DNA from 2 places in the Enterobacter sp. SCRI0065 genome. Region 2 is predicted to be linked to the other one. Evidence: predicted binding sites of a transcription regulator. Region 2 holds the regulator's gene; the other holds the start of a gene.

Region 1 (7,660 bases), on a different contig from region 2:
CGACCACCTGGCGAATCTGCTCGCCAAACTGCTTAATCACTTCACTGTGGATGATAATCTCCAGACCGCCGTCGGCAGGGGCGATTTTCACCATTAGGTCGCTGGACTCCTGCGTTCCGGCCAGCGACTCCCTTACAATTTTCATGATAATTTCCTGATAGTTATGCGACTTCCGCGCGCGCACTGTAGTGCGCTTCGAGGTGCGCGAAAGTGGACTCCGGGACAATTTCCCGAATGCGGGAAAACTGTTGTGTCTTGAGTAATCGGCGCACTTCCGATGCCGAAATGGCATTTCCGGTGGCCTTGATGCGCGGCATCTCAATTACCTCGATGTCCGGGGCAAGCAGCTGATGCAGCGTCTGGTTGTACTGGCGGGTGATATCGCAAAACGGCTCCGAGCCGATAAACCGATGGGTTATCCCGAGCGTTGGGGCGATAAAATCGCGGAAAATCAGCACGTCGATTTCGCTCCACGCCTGCTGCACTTTTCCGCTCTCCTTCAGGAAATAGGCCGGGAAGGTGGCGCGCGAGATGATGTATTGCGAACCTTCATGAACCGATACGTTCGACAGATTCGCCACGCCCGCGCGCACCATGTCCAGACGATCCCGAAACGGGAAGAACGACGCGTCTTCGCGCACCACAAACAGATGCAGCCAGTCGCAGCGTGTTGCCGCCTGCTCCACCAGATGACGGTGCCCAAGGGTGAACGGATTCGCATTCATAACGATCGCGCCGATCCTCTCGCCACACTTGCGCTGAGCGGCAAGCGAACGGCAGTAACGCTCCACACCCTGCGGCGTGTTTTCCATCAGCACCGCATTGTTGCCGCTCTGGGCAATCGGCCAGAAACCGCTGCGGGCAAAGCGCTCTTTATTGCATGGCCGGGTACAGAGAAAGAGGTGAAAATGACCGCGCGCGAGGGCGGCATTTTCCACCTCAGCCAGCAGGCGCGCGCTCAGGTTTGCCCCACGTAGTTGCTCATCAACCGCCACACACTTAATGACGTTAGCGGCAAGGCCCGCGCATCCCACCAGCTGCGTACCGGACCAGGCCTCGACAAACAGCGTAATGTCGTTGTCCAGCCCCAGGCCGCTATCGGCCAACAGGTAGCGAATCTGGCTGAGCCTTTCCGGGTGTCGGGCCACTTCCGTCAGTCGGAAATCAATGGTGGGTTGCGTGTGCATACTGCCTTCCCTAGTGCGCTGCCGTCAGCGTGTGTGCTGGCGCTTCTATGATCGTGTTGCTCAGATGACCGATGTTCTCGATCTCCACTTCAATGCGATCGCCCTCTTTCATAAACAGCGGTGGATTACGCTTTTTACCCACGCCGCCCGGCGATCCGGTGATGATCACATCGCCCGGGCTTAAGCGGGTGAAGGTGCTGATGTACTCGATCAGCTCCGCGACCTTGTGGATCATGCTGCTGGTGTTGTCTTCCTGCACCATGCGCCCGTTCAGCCAGGTGCGAATCGCTAACTGATGCGGATCCGGGATTTCATCGGCAGTGGCCATCCACGGGCCAAACGCCCCGGTTTGACGCCAGTTTTTGCCCGCCGTAAACCAGGTGTGCTGCCAGTCGCGGGCAGAACCGTCCATGTAGCAGCTGTAGCCCGCCACGTGGCGCAGCGCGTCCTCGCGGCGAATGTTCTCGCCGCCTTTGCCAATGATGACCGCCAGTTCGCCCTCATAGTCGAACTCGCTGGAGTGACGCGGTTTCAGCACCGGCGCGTTGTGGCCGGTCTGGGAGTCCGGGAAGCGAACAAACAGCGTTGGTGCCGGGTTATGCTGGTCGAACTCCTGACGCTTGGCGGCGTAGTTCATGCCCACACAGAGGATTTTCTCCGGCTGCTCAATCACCGGTAAAAAGGTGATGGCGTCCATCGCCACGTCGACGGGGTCGTTAAGATAGCGCGTGGCTTCCGCCATGCCGTTGCCCTGCAACAGCGCCTTAAGGTCGCCGTAACGGTCGCCCAAACGGCGGCCTAAATTTACTACGCCATCACCTTTGACGATGCCGTAACTGCGTTGACCTTTATAAATAAAGCTTGCGAGTTTCATTGTTCTTTCCTGAAGACTTAAACGAGGAAGTTGCCCAGAATCAGCAGTGAGATGGAGACGTTAATCGCTCCGCCGATACGGGTAGCAATCTGGGCGAATGGCATCAGGCTCATGCGGTTGCCTGCGGTCAGGATCGCCACGTCACCCGTACCGCCCTGCCCGCTCTGACAGCAGGAGACGATGGCGACATCAATCGGGTGCATACCAATCTTTTTGCCCACGAAGAACCCGGTTGCCACCAGCGCGGAGACGGTGCTGACAATCACCAGCAGGTTGCTCACGGTGAAGGCGTTAACCAGCTCTTGCCACGGGGTAATGGCCACGCCCACGGCGAACAGAATCGGGTAAGTCACGGAAGTCTGGAAGAATTTGTAAACCACCTGCGAACCTTCAAGCAGACGGGGAGAAGCACCGTTACACAGCTTGACCAGCACCGCCATAAACAGCATGCCAACCGGTGCAGGCAGGCCAATCAGCTTGTGACCGAGCATGCCCAGCATGTAGAGCAGCACCGCCAGCAACGCGCCGGAAGCAATCGTCGTCACGTCCGCTTTGCCGGAGAACGCAGGCTGGGAAACGGTGGTGTCCGCATTGGCGCGGTTTGGCATCAGTTGGCCTTCGCCGGTCAGATGCGGGTAACGCTTGCCGAGCTGGTTCAGACAGCCGGAGATGATGATGGCGGTCAAGCCCCCGAGCATAACCATCGGCAGCACGCGACCGAGCGCCACGCCCTGGTCCATATGCAGCAGTGCGGCATAGCCGATGGAAAGCGGTATGGCACCCTCGCCTACCCCACCCGCCATAATCGGCAGAATGATAAAGAAGAAGATCTGGAACGGCTCAAGACCCAGCGCCATACCCACGCCCATCCCGACGATCATGCCGACGATTTCGCCGCACAGCATCGGGAAGAAAATACGCAGGAAGCCCTGAATCAACACTGTGCGGTTCATGCTCATGATGCTGCCGACAATGATGCAGCAGATATAGAGATAAAGGATGTTGGTGGATTTGTAGAACTTGGTGGTCGACTCCACCACCACGTCCGGCAACAGGCCGTAATAGACCATCGCCGACGGAATGAAGGTGGCGCAAATCGCCGCCGCGCCGAGCTTGCCCACAATCGGCAGGCGTTTGCCAAACTCACCGCAGGCGAAGCCGAAGAACGCCAGCGTGGCGACCATCACCACGATGTCGCTTGGCAGCTTGCCGCCCAGGCAGTCGATGGCGATTAATACACCCGCTAAAACAAACAGCGGCAGCGGGATGATCCCCACTTTCCAGGTATCCATAATGTGCCACCAGCGCTCTTTGAGCGATGGCCGCTGAATATCAATCGGGTCGTGAGAAACAGAGAATGAATCGTCAGTAGTGCTCATAATTAAGCCTCTTGGTTATTTGTGCGTTCAGCTTAAAGTCACTAAGGCTTACGTTATGTGAGGAAAGGCATATTAAAACCGAAGTTTTAATGGCCTCTATGGTTTTAAAGGTTTCTTTTATTTAATGTGATTAACACCTTATTTATCGCCGTGGTTTTAATGGTTTCTTTTCCTGAATGAACATTCAAATAACATTTCGCATTTAGTATTAAGACAAAACTTAATACTAATAATTGTCTTGTAAATCGCGCTGTGCAAAGGATCACAAGTTTTGGGCAAACCCGATATCACGCTTAAAAAAGCGTGATATATTGCCCACAACCCTTGATGCTTCGCGTGATAGCCATGAGATTCTCGTTTCAGATAAAGCTGTTTATTTCGCTGGTGGCCTTTTTCTCAGTGCTGTTTGCCTTACTGGGAAGTTATTATTATGTGGATGTTGGCAGGCAACTATATCAGGAGATGAGTACCCGAGCCAAAATACAGGCAGAAGAAATTGCACTTATTCCTAATTTACGCAAAGAAGTCGAAGCAAAAGATATCAATGCTATCCATCACTTTATGCAGCAAATAGCCGCACACAGCGACGCCAGTTTTATTGTCATTGGGGATAATCAAGGTCGACATCTTTTTCACTCGGTGTTTGCCGATCGGGTTGGTACTACGCTTGTCGGTGGGGATAACGTCGAGGTCCTGCGTGGTAAAAGTACCACGACGATCCGCAAAGGCGGTTTAGGCATTTCACTGCGCAGCAAAGCGCCGATCCTTAACGATGCCGGACAGGTGGTGGGTATTGTTTCCGTCGGGTATCTCACCAGCTATCTCGACACCATCACCGTTAATAAGGTGGTGAACATCCTGATTGCCGCCGTGCTGCTCCTTATCGCCCTGTTTATTTTTTCGTGGTTCTTCACTCGCAGCATCAAAAAGCAGATCTTCTCGCTGGAGCCGCGCGAGATAGGCCTGCTGGTGCGTCAGCAGAAAGCGATGATGGAGTCGATCTACGAAGGGGTGATCGCCGTCGATCGCGATCTGCGGATCGAGGTGATCAACCAGGCGGCGAGGAAGCTGCTGGGTTTATCGCAGCCCGCCCGTGAGCTACGCGGGCAGCTTATTAGCGACGTCATCGCGCCCGTGCCGTTCTTCATCCCACAAACCATGCTGCTCAAAGATACGCACGATGAGATTTGTCGCTTCAACGATCTGACGGTGATCGCCAGCCGCGTGCGGATCATGCTGGAAGATTCGCTCCAGGGATGGGTGATCACCTTTCGCGATCGTAATGAGATTGACTCGCTCAGCGCCCAGTTGAGTCAGGTTAAACGCTACGTCGATAATCTGCGCATTATGCGCCACGAACAGCTGAACCGCATGACGACCCTCTCCGGCCTGCTGCATATGGGGCGTTACGAAGAGGCGATTCGCTTTATACAGGCGCAGTCGGAACACGCGCAGGAACTGCTGGACTTTATCTCCTCACGCTTTAGCTCGCCAACGCTGTGTGGCCTGCTACTTGGGAAATCCGCTCGAGCGCGTGAAAAAGGCGTCGAGCTGAATTTCGACCCCGCCTGCGCAATGGATAAACCGTTTGCCCCGCTTCTCGAAGCAGAGCTGATTTCGATTATTGGCAACCTGCTGGATAACGCCATCGAAGCCACGCAGCGCGCGCCGCTCCCGCACGATCCTGTCGAGGTTCTGATTAAGCTGAACGAGCGTGAACTGATTATTGAAGTCGCCGACCGGGGCGTGGGGATTACACCTGCGATCCGCGAGCGGATATTTGAACGCGGCATCACCACCAAAACACGCGGCGATCACGGGATTGGCCTGTACCTGATCGAAAGTTACGTAACCCAGGCTGGCGGCTCGATAGAAGTTGCCGATAACACGCCTCGGGGCGCTATTTTCTCGCTCTTTATTCCCGCCACGGGAACCGCCCGGCGCCCCGCTCAGGAACTGGAAGATACTGACTATGCAACATGAACATATCGACGTCTTAATTGTTGAAGATGAGAACGAACTGGCACAGCTTCACGCAGAGCTGATTAGCAAACATCCACGTCTGAGGCTGGTCGGCATCGCTTCGTCGCTGGCAGAGGCGCAGGCGAAGCTCGCGAGCCTGCACCCGCAGCTCGTTCTGCTGGATAACTATTTGCCCGATGGTAAAGGCATCACGTTGATCAGCAATCCCCTGCTGGTACACGCAAACTGCTCGGTAATATTTATCACTGCCGCCAGCGATATGGATACCTGTAGCCTGGCGATCCGTAACGGCGCATTTGACTATATTCTCAAGCCCGTGTCATGGAAGCGTCTCAGCCAGTCGCTGGAGCGTTTTGTTCAGTTCGCCGAACAGCAGCGGGTATGGAAGATCGTCGATCAGCAGAACGTGGATTCGCTGTATCAACTTCAGGCAAAAAATTATCGCCAGGATAATGGCAGCAAAGGAATTGAAGAGAACACGCTGGGGCTGGTGCAGGCTTTGTTTAACGACAAAGTCACACACTGTTTTTCAGTAGATGAAGTGGTGAGTGAGACGGGTTTAAGCAAAACGACCACCCGCAGGTATCTGGAACACTGCGTGGAGGCGGGGTTTTTAAGCGTGGAGATGTTATACGGGAAAATTGGGCATCCGCGAAGGATGTACAGGCGGGCAGAGGCGTGAAGATCGTGCGATTTGATCCCCTCATCCTAACCTTCTCCCCAAAAGGGAGAAGGGACCGTTCGGAGTCTGCCAGGATGAGGGGCATTCCTATCTTAAAACATACCCATACAGCCGCTTAATCCCATCAGCATCTTTTTCGCTGTAAACGCCCTGCAGTTCCGGCGAGAAGCCCGGCAGCAGATTGACACCCTCTTCCAGTGCCAGGAAGTAACGCTGCACCGCCCCGCCCCAGACTTCACCAGGCACCACGCAGAGCACGCCCGGTGGATACGGCAGCGCGCCTTCTGCGGCAATTCGGCCTTCAGCCTGACTAATGCGCACCAGCTCCACGTTGCCGCGAATATACTCCTGATTGGCATCCTGAGGATTCATCATTACCGCAGGGAATCCCTCTTTGCGGAACATCGCCTTTTGCAGATCTTTAACGTTAAAGCTGACGTACAGGTCGTGCATCTCCTGACAAAGCTGGCGAAGGGTGTAATCCCGATAGCGCACCGGGTATTTGTTGAAAATGGTCGGCAGCACGTTGGCAAGCGGCGTGTCGTCTTCAATATGCTGCTCAAATTGTCCAAGCATCGCCACCAGCTGCGCCATTTTCTCGGCGCTTTCTGCGGGAGTGAGCAAGAAGAGGATCGAGTTGAGATCGCACTTCTCTGGCACGATACCGTTTTCACGCAGGTAATGGGCAAGGATCGTCGCCGGAATACCAAAGTCGGTGTATTCCCCGGTTTCGGCATCAATGCCCGGCGTGGTTAGCAGCAGCTTGCAGGGATCAACAAAATACTGCTCGCTGGCGTATCCCTCAAAGCCGTGCCATTTCGCGCCCGGCTCAAAGCTGAAGAAACGACGCTCGCGGGCTATCGCGTGCGTCGGGTGATCCTGCCACGGACGACCGGCCACCACAGGCGGAATGAACGGTTTGATCATCTTGCAGTTGGCCACGATCGCTTTACGCGCCTCGATACCCAGCTCGACGCACTCTGACCACAGCCTGCGCCCACTTTCGCCTTCGTGGATCTTGGCATTGATATCCAGCGCAGCAAACAGCGGATAAAACGGGCTGGTAGACGCATGCAGCATGAACGCGTTGTTCAGGCGCTTGTGCGGGCAAAAGCGTGCCTGACCGCGAATATGATTATCCTTTTTATGGATCTGCGAGGTTTGAGAGAACCCAGCCTGCTGCTTATGCACCGATTGGGTCACGAAAATGCCCGGATCGTTCTCGTTAAGTTCCAGCAGCAGCGGCGAAGTGTCGGACATCATCGGGATGAATTGCTCGTAGCCTACCCACGCTGAGTCAAACAGGATGTAATCGCACAGGTGGCCGATCTTGTCGATCACCTGTCGGGCGTTGTAGATGGTGCCGTCGTAAGTGCCAAGCTGGATCACCGCCAGGCGAAACGGACGCGCATCCATGGCCTTTTCAGGAGCCACCTCGCGAATAAGTTCGCGCAGGTACCCATCGTCAAAACAATGCTCATCAATACCACCAATAAAGCCGAACGGATTACGCGCCGCTTCCAGATAGACCGGCGTCGCACCCGCCTGAATTAGC
Region 2 (7,660 bases):
CTGTTTCTGGTTGTTACCTTCCAGCACGACTTTGTCGCCTGGGGCGATCAGTTTTTCCAGCATGGCGACAAGATCGCCGGTTGGCAGGACCTTGCCTTGCACCGGGACAGAAGCCAGACGGCGCGCTTTCTCAGTGCGTCGCGTGTTCCAGACCCGGGTGGGTGTTTGCCCAGATAACATTATTAACCTCCTGATTCAGCACATCATTTTGATTTGCTTAACGCTGAGTAAAGTGTGCGCTCTGGTGAGAAAGGCATCAATTAAGCGTAGAGGTGAATCATTAGCCTGAGAGTAACAATCGTTGTAAAACTTTGTGATCAAGATCAGTTCACGTTTCGGAAAAACAGGCTAAACGGGGTACACTTCGGCAGGTATAGTAGAAACTGATAAGAATTGACATCACAACGTTATGACTCAAATTATCCCGTCGGACTTCGACATCGCGTGTGAACAGAGCGCTGAATTTATTCCCATGCGCGGCGTGGCGAATCCGCATCTGCAAACCATGCTGCCACGATTACTTCGTCGCAAACTGCAATTTACACCGCACTGGCAGCGCCTTGATCTGCCGGATGACGACTTTGTGGATCTCGCCTGGAGCGAAGATCCCGAACAAGCCAAACACAAGCCGCGCCTGGTGGTCTTTCATGGCCTGGAAGGCAGCCTGCACAGCCCGTATGCGCATGGTTTGATCCATGCGGCAAAAGCACGCGGCTGGCTGGGTGTGGTGATGCATTTTCGCGGATGCAGCGGTGAACCTAACCGCCAGAAGCGTATTTACCATTCGGGTGAAACCGAAGATGGCACCTGGTTCCTGCACTGGTTAGCGCAGACCTATGGCCCTGCACCGACCGCAGCGGTAGGGTATTCATTGGGCGGCAACATGCTCGCCTGCCTGCTGGCAAAAGAAATCGACAACGTTCCGCTGGATGCAGCGGTGATCGTCTCGGCACCCTTTATGCTCGAACAGTGCAGCTACCATATGGAAAAAGGCTTTTCACGGGTCTATCAGCGCTATCTGCTCAATCTCCTGAAAGCCAACGCCGCCCGTAAGCTCAAAGCCTATCCGGATACGCTGCCGATCAGTCTGCAACAGCTAAAACGCATGCGCCGTCTGCGCGAGTTTGACGATTTGATCACGTCGAAGATCCACGGCTTTGCCGATGCGCTAGACTATTACCGTCAGTGCAGCGCCATGCCGCTGCTGAATCAGATAACCAAGCCGACGCTGATTATTCATGCGAAAGACGATCCCTTTATGGATCATCACTCCATTCCGGCACCGGAGCATCTGCCCGCTAACGTGCAGTATCAGCTCACCGAACATGGCGGTCACGTTGGCTTTATCGGCGGCACATTAACACGCCCTAAAATGTGGCTGGAAGCGCGCATCCCCGACTGGTTAACCCCCTTTCTGGAAAAAATACGATGATGATTCCCTGGCAGGATCTGGCTCCCGAAACGCTGGATAGCCTGATCGAAAGCTTTGTATTACGCGAAGGCACAGATTATGGTGAACATGAACGTTCGCTTGAACAAAAGGTCGCCGATGTGAAACGGCAGCTACAAAACGGCGAGGTGTTGCTGGTGTGGTCTGAACTGCACGAAACGGTCAACATCATGCCCCGCAATCAGTTTCGCGGTTGATTGCTTCATCTTTCCAGTCAGGGAGTTGCTATGTCCGCCAGACATCCGGTTATTGCCGTTACGGGATCGAGTGGTGCGGGAACCACCACCACCAGCCTCGCTTTTCGTAAGATTTTCGCTCAGCTCAATTTACGGGCGGCAGAAGTCGAAGGCGACAGCTTTCATCGTTTTACCCGCCCTGAAATGGACATGGCCATTCGCAAGGCCCGCGATTTAGGCAAGCACATCAGTTATTTTGGCCCCGATGCCAACGACTTTGGTCTGCTGGAACAAACCTTCGCGGAATATGGGTTAACCGGAACAGGGCAGTCACGCAAATATCTGCACACCTACGATGAAGCCGTGCCGTGGAATCAGGTTCCTGGCACGTTTACGCCGTGGCAGCCGCTGCCGGAACCGACCGACGTGCTGTTCTATGAAGGGCTACACGGCGGCGTGGTGACGCCCCATCAGGACGTAGCGCGGCACGTGGATTTGCTGGTCGGCGTGGTGCCAATTGTGAATCTCGAGTGGATCCAAAAGCTCACGCGCGACACCAGCGAGCGCGGCCATTCCCGCGAGGCGGTGATGGATTCGGTCGTGCGTTCTATGGAAGATTACATCAACTTTCTGACCCCACAGTTCTCGCGCACGCATATCAACTTCCAGCGCGTTCCAACGGTTGATACCTCCAACCCGTTTGCGGCCAAAACGATTCCGTCACTGGACGAGAGCTTTGTGGTGATTCATTTCCGCAATCTGGAAGATATCGATTACCCGTGGCTGCTGGCGATGCTGCAAGGCTCGTTTATTTCACACATTAATACGCTGGTGGTACCTGGCGGGAAGATGGGTCTGGCGATGGAGTTAATCATGATGCCGCTGGTACAGCGACTGATGGAAGGCAAGCAGATCGCATAACGTTTTATGCCCGGCGGCGCTGTGGACAGCGCCACCGGGCGTATTTTTACGCCTCGATCACTTCATACGAATGCGTAATCTTCACCGCTTTTTCCAGCATCAGTGCTACGGAGCAGTATTTTTCCGCAGACAAATCCACCGCACGTGACACCGCTGCATCTTTTAGCTCTTTACCAGTCACAATGAAATGCAAATTAATATGCGTAAACAGACGCGGCGCTTCTTCGCGGCGCTCTGATGTCAACTTAACTTCACAGTCAGTCACCGCAAGACGGCCTTTTTGTAAAATAGACACCACGTCGATCGCGCTGCATCCGCCAGCGGCCATTAACACCACTTCCATCGGGCTAGGGGCTTTATCACCGGAGTTACCGTCCATCAAAATTTGGTGTCCTGAAGCGGATTCGCCGAGGAACGTTAAACCTTCAACCCATTTCACGCGCGCTTGCATTTTATTCACTCCGAAGTTGCATTTTTTCGTACAGATTAGGTGTGCGTGACAATTCTCTCATTGGAAGGCGACCTGCATCATGCTGAAGCGAGACACCAGGAGACACGCGGCAAAAGCTATGCTAAAACAGTCTCGATGCTACAGTAATACATTGACGTTACACATGTATGCAGAGGACATCAAACTTTACTGGCTGCAAATATTTGTGACAGCCAAATCCCAGGTACGGGTAAGAATTCGATTGCAACCCCAGAGTCAGGATGCAACTTATGACTCTGGTGACAGCTTATAACAGAGGATAACAGCGCATGGTGCTTGGCAAACCGCAAACAGACCCGACACTCGAATGGTTCTTGTCTCATTGCCATATTCATAAGTACCCATCGAAGAGCACGCTGATTCACCAGGGTGAAAAAGCGGAAACGTTATATTACATCGTGAAAGGCTCAGTGGCCGTGCTGATTAAAGATGAAGAAGGGAAAGAGATGATCCTTTCTTATCTGAATCAGGGCGATTTCATCGGTGAGCTGGGCCTGTTTGAAGAAGGCCAGGAACGTAGCGCTTGGGTACGTGCAAAATCGGCCTGTGAAGTGGCTGAGATCTCTTACAAGAAATTCCGTCAGCTCATCCAGGTCAATCCGGACATTCTGATGCGTCTTTCTGCGCAGATGGCTAACCGCCTACAGGTCACGTCTGAGAAAGTGGGTAACCTCGCCTTCCTGGATGTAACGGGCCGCATCGCCCAGACTCTGCTCAACCTGGCGAAACAGCCAGACGCCATGACCCACCCGGACGGTATGCAAATTAAAATTACCCGTCAGGAGATTGGTCAGATCGTCGGTTGTTCTCGTGAAACCGTTGGCCGTATTCTGAAGATGCTTGAAGATCAGAACCTGATCTCCGCTCACGGCAAAACCATCGTGGTTTACGGAACCCGTTAACCCCGGTTAAAACGGCGTGCCATCGCAAGATGTCACGCCGTTTTTGTCTCTCTCACCCATGTGGCGCAGACTGATTTATCACCCAGAAGTTAACTACGCACTACGACAAACGTTGGTGTTATGTCTTCCCGTGGCTGTCGGTTTACTTCTCGGCCACCTGCAACACGGTCTGCTTTTCTCGCTTGTTCCTGCCTGCTGCAATATCGCGGGTCTGGATACTCCGCATAAACGTTTTTTCAAACGTCTGATTATCGGTGGCTGCCTGTTTGCAGGATGTAGCCTTGCCGTTCAGCTTTTACTGGCTCGTGATATTCCGCTGCCACTGATTTTGACGGTGCTGGCCATGACGTTAGGCGTCACGGCAGAGATCAGCTCTCTGCATGCCCGATTACTGCCTGCATCACTGATTGCCGCCATTTTTACGCTTAGCCTCGCCGGAAATATGCCGGTGTGGGAGCCGCTTTTAATTTACGCCCTCGGCACGCTCTGGTACGGGCTGTTCAACTGGTTTTGGTTCTGGATGTGGCGGGAACAGCCCCTGCGGGAGTCGCTGAGCTTGCTCTACCGACAGCTCGCTGACTATTGCGAAGCAAAATACACCCTGCTGACACAACATACCGATCCGGAAAAAGCGTTGCCGCCACTGCTGGCTCGTCAACAAAAAGTAGTCGATTTGATTAGCCAGTGTTACCAACAGCTTCACATGCTCGCGGCCAATAAAAACCACGAATACAAACGGCTGCTACGAACTTTTCAGGTTGGGCTGGATTTGCAGGAGCATATCTCCGTTAGTCTGCATCATCCTGAAGAAGTACAAAAGCTGGTGGAGCGTAGCCACGCCGAGGCGGTGATCCGCTGGAATGCCCAGACCGTTGCGGGACGCCTGCGCGTGCTGGCTGACGACATCTTGTACCACCGATATCCCACGCGCTTTACGATGGATAAACAGCTGGGTGCGCTGGAAAAAATTGCCCACCAGCATGCGGATAACCCGGTTGGGCAGTTCTGCGCGTGGCACTTTAGCCGCATCGCACGCGTGCTGCGAACACAGCGTCCGCTCTACCCGCGCGACCTGATGGCCGATAAGCAAAAACGCCTCCCGCTCTTACCCGCGCTGAAAAGCTATCTGTCGTTCAAGTCTTCAGCACTGCGCAACGCGGCACGTATTAGCGTCATGTTAAGTTTCGCCAGCCTGATGGGTGTGGCGTTGCATCTGCCTAAGCCTTACTGGATTTTAATGACCGTGCTGTTCGTCACGCAAAACGGCTACGGTGCAACGCGGGTACGCATCCTTCATCGGGCAGGAGGCACTATCGCCGGGTTAGTCATAGCCGGGGTCACGCTGCACTTTCACGTCCCGGACGGGTACACCCTCGCGGGTATGCTGGTTATCACCCTGGTCAGCTATCTCTTCATCCGCAAAAACTACGGCTGGGCGATGGTGGGGTTTACGGTCACAGCGGTATACACCTTACAGTTGCTCACCCTAAACGGCGAACAGTTCATTGTGGCACGCCTGGTCGATACGCTGATTGGCTGTCTGATCGCCTTTGGCGGCATGGTCTGGCTGTGGCCGCAATGGCAAAGCGGCTTATTACGCCAAAACGCCCACGATGCACTGGAAGCTGACCAGCAGGCTATTCGGTTGATTTTGAGCGCCGATCCGCAGCCTTCACCGCTGGCGTATCAGCGTATGAAGGTGAACCAGGCGCACAACGCCCTGTTTAACTCGCTGAATCAGGCCATGCAGGAGCCGGGCTTTAATTCGCACTATCTGGCAGACATGAAGCTATGGGTGACGCACAGCCAGTTTATCGTCGAGCATATTAATGCGATGACGACGCTGGCACGCGAGCATACGATGCTGACGCCAGATCTGGCTCAGCGATATTTAGAATCGTGTGAAATTGCACTGCAACGCTGTCAGCAGCGCCTGGAGTACGATGCGCCGGGACAATCGGGCGATACTAATATTCTGGAAGCGCCAGAGACGCTCACCTACGGCCCGATGAGCACGCTGGAGCAACATTTACAGCGCGTGCTCGGGCATCTGAGCACCATGCACACCATCTCGTCGGTGGCATGGCGTCAACGCCCACAACATGGCATTTGGCTCTCGCGCCGCTTAAAGCGCGAGCCATATTAACCGTTTACGACCCTCGCGACCGCGCTGGCGAAGCGGATCATCCCTTCGTCGATATCCTGTCTTTCTACTACCAGAGACGGCGCAAAGCGCATCACGTCCGGCCCGGCATTCAGCACCATCACGCCTTCTTGAGCCGCAGCGTGCAGGAAATCACGCGCACGCCCTTTGTACTGCGGCTTCAGCTCTGCACCAATCAATAGCCCCATGCCACGAATATCGCTGAACACATCGAACTGCGCGTCGATCTGCTGAAGCTGCTTAACGAACTGTTCGCGTTTCGCGCTCACCCCGTTGAGTACCTCAGGCGTATTGATGATATCAAACGCCGCCCCGGCAATCGCGCACGCCAGCGGGTTACCGCCATAGGTTGAACCGTGGGAACCCACGTGGAAGGCAGACGCGATATCCTGGGTAGTCAGCACGGCACTAACCGGGAAACCGCCGCCGAGCGCCTTGGCGCTGGTCAGGATATCTGGCGTGACGCCGTAATGCATATAGGCAAACAGATCGCCGGTACGCCCCATTCCGCTCTGGACTTCATCAAATACCAGCAGCGCCTGATGCTCATCACACAGTTCTCGCAGACCTTGCAGGAACGCAGGCGTTGCCGCCATCACGCCGCCTTCGCCCTGGATTGGCTCAACCACTACCGCACAGGTATGATCGTCCATGACGGCTTTTACAGCATGCAGGTCGTTGAACGGCACGTGGATAATGTCTGCCGGTTTAGGGCCAAATCCGTCGGAGTATTTCGGTTGCCCGCCGACGGAAACCGTAAACAGCGAACGCCCGTGGAAAGCGTTATGGAAAGCGATAATTTTGGTTTTGTACGGGCTATGACGGGTCGACGCGTAGTAACGCGCCAGCTTGAACGCCGTTTCGTTGGCTTCGGTGCCGGAGTTCATGAACAGCACGCGCTCGGCAAAGGTGGCGTCGATAATCTTACGTCCCAGACGCAGCGCAGGCTCATTGGTGAAGACGTTGCTGGTGTGCCACAGGGTTTCGCCCTGGGTTTTTAATGCTTCAACCAGTGCAGGATGGCAATGCCCCAGCGCCGTCACCGCAATACCGCCCGCGAAATCCACGTACTCTTTGCCCTGCTGATCCCAGACCCGGCTGCCTTTCCCTTTTACCGGGATAAACTCGGCCGGTGCATAAATCGGCAGGATCACTTCATCGAAAGTTGCGCGCGTAATTGCAGATTGTTCAGTTGCCATGTCATGCCCATCCATTTTATGTCACATTCATTGTGAAAATATAATCACAAAATATGCATAAAAAATCACAACAAGGCAATTAAAATTCAGCGATTGAGGAAATTAGCCAGCAGTTGATGGCCCTGCTCACTGAGAATGCTTTCCGGATGGAACTGCACGCCTTCCAGATCCCACTCGCGGTGGCGTATCCCCATGATCTCCTGAGTATCGCTCAATGCAGTGACGTCAAAGCACTCGGGCAGTGTAGGAGGATCAATCACCAGCGAATGATATCGCGTGACGGTGAGGGGATTGTTCAGGCCATGAAATACGCCGGTTCCAGAATGGGTGACGGGTGAGGTTTTACCGTGCATCACCT

What was found. Region 2 encodes CRP, which controls carbon source genes, mostly activating them, when cyclic AMP is high. Its sites were predicted from a motif close to ATGTGANNNNNNTCACAT; they were not measured.
Region 1: a site for CRP is predicted at 3,565-3,582, ahead of AC6EMZ_RS10645 (2-hydroxycarboxylate transporter family protein). Genes of this name have one in related genera too.

What each region holds. Positions count from the first base shown of each region.
Region 1 is NZ_JCBAJB010000003.1:107,429-115,088, forward strand. Features, by position in the region: gene citD (citrate lyase acyl carrier protein) at 1-145, opposite strand, end outside; gene citC ([citrate (pro-3S)-lyase] ligase) at 162-1,187, opposite strand; gene AC6EMZ_RS10640 (fumarylacetoacetate hydrolase family protein) at 1,198-2,061, opposite strand; gene AC6EMZ_RS10645 (2-hydroxycarboxylate transporter family protein) at 2,079-3,440, opposite strand; gene AC6EMZ_RS10650 (ATP-binding protein) at 3,786-5,423, shown strand; gene AC6EMZ_RS10655 (response regulator) at 5,413-6,105, shown strand; gene AC6EMZ_RS10660 (ornithine decarboxylase) at 6,193-7,660, opposite strand, start outside.
Region 2 is NZ_JCBAJB010000006.1:197,452-205,111, reverse strand. Features, by position in the region: gene mdcA (malonate decarboxylase subunit alpha) at 1-180, opposite strand, end outside; gene AC6EMZ_RS16860 (hydrolase) at 410-1,432, shown strand; gene AC6EMZ_RS16855 (YheU family protein) at 1,429-1,647, shown strand; gene AC6EMZ_RS16850 (phosphoribulokinase) at 1,678-2,547, shown strand; gene AC6EMZ_RS16845 (OsmC family protein) at 2,594-2,998, opposite strand; gene crp (cAMP-activated global transcriptional regulator CRP) at 3,307-3,939, shown strand; gene AC6EMZ_RS16835 (YccS/YhfK family putative transporter) at 3,998-6,085, shown strand; gene argD (bifunctional acetylornithine/succinyldiaminopimelate transaminase) at 6,082-7,302, opposite strand; gene pabA (aminodeoxychorismate synthase component 2) at 7,389-7,660, opposite strand, start outside.